2 regions of the Brevibacillus sp. 1238 genome follow, and region 1 is predicted to be linked to the other one. Evidence: a T-box and tRNA genes for the amino acid it is inferred to sense, from the RefSeq annotation. Region 1 holds a T-box; the other holds one or more tRNA genes.
What was found. The T-box of region 1 lies ahead of M2298_RS03290 (valine--tRNA ligase). A T-box ahead of a tRNA ligase gene usually reads a tRNA of that ligase, here a tRNA-Val.

Region 1 (3,405 bases):
ACAGTGTCCGGACAATCCCTCTTGTCGCAACTGTCTTCTGGAGCTCCGTTCTGGCGGGTCCGCTCAAAAAGTGCTGCCGCCGCGCAAGGTAAAAGTGACGGAGCTTGCGACAATGGAAACAAGTCAAGCGCAATTGATAGCAGTCAGCCGGACAGCTATCGGCCTGCTTAGTCCGTCCAAACAATTGCATGGACGCATGGAGGTCGAGCTCGCTTTCGATTTTCGCATTATCGGCAGCGGGCTACAGGGAATCAACGGTGTTCCTTACTATGTCGTTGATATCGAGAAGGTTTTGCGCAAAGAAGAAGTTCTGGAGCGATTGCTTCTGGAAGAATTTCACACCTGGCATTTGCGTGGCGAATTGGACCCTACAGACGTATTAACTAATTGGAAAGATCGCGACGACGAGCGAGGACGGCTGATTAAACAGGAGCTGCAAAAGCTGTCGATCCTGCGGCAAATCGAATCGATCTTCCTCTACCTTTTTGATGACGGAAACATCCGCCCGCTTGGATCGAGTCGGGCAGATCCGGATGTCGAGACACAGATGCAGCGTCTGATCAACGAAGCGGCTGTTCGTGGTGCAGGCGAATCGCTGCGGGAGCAGATCGTCAGCGGCGACGGGAAAAAAGTATTCGAGATGTATGTTTCCGATCTCCCGGACCGTACCTGTGGGATTGCCCTGATCGATGTCACGGCAGCTATCGCGGAAGAACGGATGAGAAAGCGGCGCGAATGGGAGATTTACCGCGATATTTTAGGGGTGGTTACCGCCGGAAAGCTGCTGCTGCTAAGCGACGAAGAGCTGTTTTTTTTGCTGCGGGAGGGCCGGAAATCGCTGGCGATGGACATCAAGGAGCCAGGCGATCTGGCTTTGCTCAGGCGAGCGTTCAAGCGTGCTCTTGAGCCGTTGGGGCTTGTTGCCAACCGATTGCTGCAATTTTTGGTGGCGGTTAACGAAGCGGCTTCGAATACACTCAAGCATGGAAGCGGTGGAACGATTACTTTGTACATAGCAAACGATCTGGGGCTTTGCCGGGTTGTCATTCACGACCAGGGGCAGGGGATTTTGCTGGAGGACTTGCCGCGAGCGACGCTGCAGCAAGGATTTTCGACGCGAAATTCCCTCGGTGCGGGCTTTCATGTCATGCTGCAATACTGCGATCGCATTTATTTGAGCAGCACAGCACAAGGGACCAAGCTTATTTTGGAGAGTGCGTTGCCAAGCTGATGAACATTGGGGAAAATACCAAATGTTTGCAAGTGGAGTGAACCGGGTAACATGAGAGAGAGAAAAGAATCAGGTGTACCGATACCTATTGAGAGGAGTTTGAGCATGGACTACCGAGCAACAGAGACGAACGGACAGGCGACGCTGTTTTTCGCTGGAGAGCTGGACATGGCGGTGGGAGATCGAGTGGGTGAACTGCTCCAGCAATACGGAGGGCGAAACCATTCCGTGACTGTCGATTTTCATGGTGTATCCTTTGTAGATTCTTCCGGTATTGGCAGTCTGTATTTCACAACGAAAGAATTGCTTGCCTCTGGCAAACAGGTAGAGATTGTCAATGTCCGGGAAGAAATTTTGGACATTTTAAGTGTACTGGGCTTTACCGAGGCGCTGGGCATTACGGTCGGAAAAGTAGGCGAAACCGGGTTTGACGCCAAACAGCGTGATTGTATATAATAAGCAAAGGCAATGATCCCACAACTACATATCGTATCAATGATGATCGGGAAGAGTAGGTCAGGAGCCCTTTTACAGAGAGGAGAATCAGTTGCTGGAAGATTCTCTAAGGAGACAATGGACTGAAGGTCGCCCGGGAGTTGTTTTTGGTGAACACGATGTGTCTAGCCGAAAGCGGTTCGCAGCCGTTATCTTGTTTGAGGGAACTTGCGATGGGCAGTTTTGCCTGTCGTCTGTTAACAAAGGTGGTACCGCGAAATGAAATCCTTTCGTCCTTTGGATGAAGGGTTTTTTTATTTTTTCTAGAGGAGGACCTAACTATGTCAAATCAGCCAACAACCGACATCGACCAATTGCTGCCGAAGAACTACGATCCGAAGGCAGCAGAGAGCAAATGGTATCCGTACTGGATCGAAAAGCAGTTTTTCAAGGCGGAACGCGACCCGGCGAAGCGTCCGTTCACGATCGTCATCCCGCCTCCGAACGTAACAGGCAAGCTGCATTTGGGCCACGCGCTTGATACGACGCTTCAAGATATCATCACGCGCGCCAAACGGATGCAAGGGTACAGCACGCTGTTTTTGCCAGGGATGGACCACGCAGGGATCGCCACACAAGCCCGTGTAGAAGCGACTTTGCGCGAAGAAGGAATCTCCCGCCACGACCTCGGCCGTGACAAGTTCATCGAAAAAGTATGGGAATGGAAGCATATTTACGCTTCGCACATTCGCGAACAGTGGGAAAAGCTCGGTCTTGCCCTGGATTACTCCCGCGAGCGTTTCACGATGGATGAAGGCTTGTCCAAAGCGGTGCGCGAAGTATTCGTCCGCCTGTACGAAAAAGGGCTGATCTACCGCGGCAACCGCATCATCAACTGGGACCCGGCTGCCCGTACGGCTCTGTCCGATATCGAAGTTATTTACAAAGAAGTAAAAGGCGCGCTTCACCACATGCGTTATCCGCTGGCTGACGGTACTGGCTACATCGAAGTAGCGACCACTCGTCCGGAAACGATGCTCGGTGATACGGCAGTCGCTGTCCATCCGGAAGACGAGCGCTACAAGCATTTGATCGGAAAAATGGTCATTTTGCCGATTGTCGGCCGGGAAATCCCGATCGTAGCAGACACGTATGTCGATCCCGAGTTCGGTTCCGGCGCGGTAAAAATCACGCCTGCGCACGATCCGAACGACTTTGAACTGGGACTTCGCCATCAGTTGCCGCAAATCGTCGTCATGGACGAAACCGGAACGATGAACGAACAGGCAGGCATTTACAAAGGTCTGGACCGTTTTGCGTGCCGCAAGCAAATCATTAAAGATTTGACAGAGCAAGGCGTAATGTTCAAGGTAGAGGAGCACATTCACCAGGTAGGTCACAGTGAGCGCAGCGATGCTGTCGTGGAACCGTACCTGTCTACCCAGTGGTTTGTAAAAATGCAGCCATTGGCTGACCTGGCGCTTGCCAACTCCAACAGCGAAGAAAGCGTCAAGTTCGTTCCGGAGCGCTTCAAAACGAACTACTTGCGCTGGATCGAAAACATCCGCGACTGGTGCATTTCCCGCCAGCTCTGGTGGGGTCACCGCATTCCTGCCTGGTATTGCGCAGATTGCGGAGAAACCGTCGTATCTCGTGACGATGTAAGCGAATGTCCGAGCTGCCACAGCCACAAGCTGGAGCAAGACAACGACGTTCTCGATACGTGGTTCTCGTCAGGT
Region 2 (3,405 bases), on a different contig from region 1:
TCCCGGTCGGCGTGGCGACGGCGCTGATCGGCGTTCCGTTCCTGATCTTCGTGGCGAGAAGGAGGAAGTCATGAAGAGACGTCCGACATGGAAAAATGCGACGATCGTAAGCTCGCTTGCCGTTGCGGCTTTGATCCTCGCCGTCTTCTGTCTGTCGCTCGGCAGTGTGTCCATTCCGATTCGGGACGTGGTCCTGTCGCTTGTCGGCATGAACGGCGAAGGAAGCGATCTGATTATTACACAGTTTCGTTTGCCACGCATCGTAGCGGCGCTCCTGATCGGCGCGGCATTGGCTGTTTCCGGCAGCCTGCTGCAAGGAGTGATCCGCAATCCGCTCGCTTCTCCGGACCTGCTCGGCGTTACGGGCGGCGCTTCGGTAGCGGTGGTCGCTTTTATGACCGCCTTTACCAGCTACAGTATTCATTACGTGCCGATCATCGCGATCGCAGGGGCATTCGCCGCTGCTTCGGTCAACTACTCGTTCGCCTGGAAAAAGGGAGTCACTCCGTCCCGGCTCGTGCTAATCGGTATCGGCATCTCGACGGCGATGAGCGCCTTGACGATGTTTTTGCTGCTGAGCGGCCCCGCCTATCTCGCAGCCCAGGTGCTGAACTGGATGACGGGCAGCTTGTACGGGACGAACTGGAGCTATATCAAGGCCATCTGGCCGTGGATCGTCGCTTTGATCCCGCTGTCGCTCTTGTATGCGAAAGAGCTGGACATTCAGGCGCTCGGCGAAGAAACAGCGATCGGTCTCGGCAGCAGACTTCAGATGAGCCGAATGGCCGCGATGCTACTCAGCGTCGCCCTCGCCGGGGTAGCGGTCGGCATCGCCGGAACGATCTCCTTCATCGGCCTGCTTGCCCCGCATATGGCGAGAAAGCTCGTCGGCAATCGCTACGGAATCGTCATCCCGACGGCAGCGCTCATCGGCGCAATCGTGCTGCTGCTTGCCGATCTGGCGGGACGAATGCTGTTTTTGCCGCTCGATATTCCTGCGGGCGTATTTACCGCCGGAGTGGGCGCTCCGTTTTTCCTGTATCTCTTGTTCAGGCGCAAACGGCCAGGGTCATAATCGGCAAAAGCGAAAAGGAGTCGGAGGCTGGTCCCCGGCTCCTTTTTCTGTATGGATGGGATTTTTGTTTTGCATGGCCAAATGCTTGTACATGATTTGGAAATAGCAAAAAGGCTCCTGTTCTGCCAGAAACAGCAGAACAAGAACCTTTCATTGATAAAGCGATGCGGTCGAGAGGACTTGAACCTCCACGGTGTTGCCACCACTAGAACCTGAATCTAGCGCGTCTGCCAATTCCGCCACGACCGCGTATGAAAATGGTGGAGGCTGACGGGATCGAACCGCCGACCCTCTGCTTGTAAGGCAGATGCTCTCCCAGCTGAGCTAAGCCTCCACAATACCCCGACTTTCGCCGGGGCCCCAACCAGTTGTTGGGCTTCTAAGTGACCCGTAGGGGATTCGAACCCCTGTATGACAGCGTGAAAGGCTGCTGTGTTAAACCGCTTCACCAACGGGCCAAGATGGCGGATGGAGTGGGATTTGAACCCACGAGACGGGTCGACCCCGCCTACACGATTTCCAATCGTGCTCCTTCGGCCGCTCGGACATCCATCCATCTGTATCACTTGCCGAGCTGTACAGCTCAGGCAAGAATTAATCTATCATATCTAGCAAACGATTACAAGATATATTTTAAAATTTGTGGGAATTGCCTAAAGCAAGTTTCTCCCTCCGCCAATATGCTACCAGTAATCATCTATGTTGCGGAGTGATGACAGGTGGGCAGAAGACGACGGCGGGCAAGACGTATCCCTTGTTTGTACGGAAATTGGTGCGGGCCAGGCTGCTCTGGACCAGGCGCCCCTATCGACGATATCGACCGTTGCTGCAAAAAACATGACTACTGCTACCAGAAGCGCGGCTACTTTTCGTGCAGCTGCGATCAGGAGCTGCTGCGCTGTTTGCAGGACAAGATCGATATGAGCACGGAAAAAGGCAGGATGGCTGCGATGATTTCCGCCTATTTTTCCCGATCGAAGTGTATTCCTGACGACATGAAGTAGCCTTTTTACGAATTGTCATTCTTATCATTCTTTATACAAAAAACGGTAACTACTTGGACATAATTCCGCCATATTTCCCGTGATTTTCCTTGGCTTTTTTTGGTACTCTATTGAATGTCCAAGGAGGTTACACGCCGTGGAAGTACACATATGCACCGACGCCCGTGCTGCACTGTCGCTTAAAAGAGAAGTGATCTGCCATGGGATTTCCTGCTTTTACGTCCGCAAGTTTGAAAATGATCAAGTAGAATTTGTATTCCTAGCGCTCTCGGAGCACCAAAAGAAGCTCTTATGCTATACGCTGCGAAATTACAGCTACGCCCTAACTTATCTAGCCTAATCATAGCCATACAGTCGCGATCATTTTCGTCCCCTGGAAAACAGGGGATTTTTTCATTCCCAAAAGCACATGCCCAAGCGGTGAGACGGGAAGAAGCTGCTCTTCCCGCCCCACCCAAGGCAACTTGCTGCCAAAATCCGGCTTCTCGGCTTCCGAACAGCGACGAGTCTGCTTTCGGTTCTTACAGCTTATGCTGTTCGATCTTGCCCAGCCGATGGATATCGTCGGCCGATACGGAGGACAGCGCATCCAAAAACTGAATCTGGAAGCTGCCCGGACCGTCTGCCGCCGATTTTTCCGCTGCTTTTTGCGCAGCCACACCGTATGCGACGAGCGCAGCAGCCCCCGCCGCCAACGTGTTTTCGGCAACAGCGGCAAAAGCCCCCATGACGGAAGTCAACAGGCAGCCTGTTCCCGTCACTTTGGTCAAGATCGGATGGCCGTTGTCGATGGCGTACACCGTACTGCCATCTGAAATGACATCCACCTTGCCCGTGATCGCCACTACCGTCTCCAGCTTCTCGGCAGCTGCTTTGGCGAGCGAAGCGACATCTCCGCCTGCCTCGCCTGCGTCCACGCCTTTAATCTCCCACGATTCCCCGATGACGTTGGCAATCTCCGCCGCATTTCCGCGAACCAGGGCGATATCTAGCTCGCGCACGATTTTTTGTGCCGTTTCGGTTCGATACGGGGTTGCTCCTGCGCCTACCGGATCGAACAAGACCGGAACGTGGTGCTGATTGGCCGATTTGCCCGCAATCAGCATCGCCTTTACTTCCCGCTCGCTCAAGGTGCCCATGTTCAGGACGAGTGATCCGGCGATTTTCGCCATGTCCGCCACTTCTTGCTTCGCATAAGCCATGACGGGAGATGCTCCGAGCGCGAGCAAGCCATTGGCTGTAAAGTTGGTCACGACAACGTTGGTGATGTTGTGCACAAGCGGATTGCGCTCCCGTACTTTTTCAAGCAGTTCACTGATCGCTTCA

Region 2: it has a tRNA-Val gene. The T-box ahead of M2298_RS03290 (valine--tRNA ligase) is inferred to sense a tRNA for this amino acid. The anticodon was not compared.

The regions. Positions count from the first base shown of each region.
Region 1 is NZ_JARXWC010000001.1:733,141-736,545, forward strand. Features, by position in the region: gene M2298_RS03280 (ATP-binding protein) at 1-1,231, shown strand, start outside; gene M2298_RS03285 (STAS domain-containing protein) at 1,337-1,687, shown strand; T-box leader at 1,721-1,967, shown strand; gene M2298_RS03290 (valine--tRNA ligase) at 2,008-3,405, shown strand, end outside.
Region 2 is NZ_JARXWC010000003.1:19,457-22,861, reverse strand. Features, by position in the region: gene M2298_RS07645 (FecCD family ABC transporter permease) at 1-74, shown strand, start outside; gene M2298_RS07640 (FecCD family ABC transporter permease) at 71-1,075, shown strand; tRNA gene M2298_RS07635 (tRNA-Leu) at 1,241-1,324, opposite strand; tRNA gene M2298_RS07630 (tRNA-Val) at 1,334-1,409, opposite strand; tRNA gene M2298_RS07625 (tRNA-Glu) at 1,460-1,533, opposite strand; tRNA gene M2298_RS07620 (tRNA-Ser) at 1,538-1,630, opposite strand; gene M2298_RS07615 (phospholipase A2 family protein) at 1,795-2,079, shown strand; gene thiM (hydroxyethylthiazole kinase) at 2,601-3,405, opposite strand, start outside; gene M2298_RS07605 (hypothetical protein) at 3,403-3,405, opposite strand, start outside.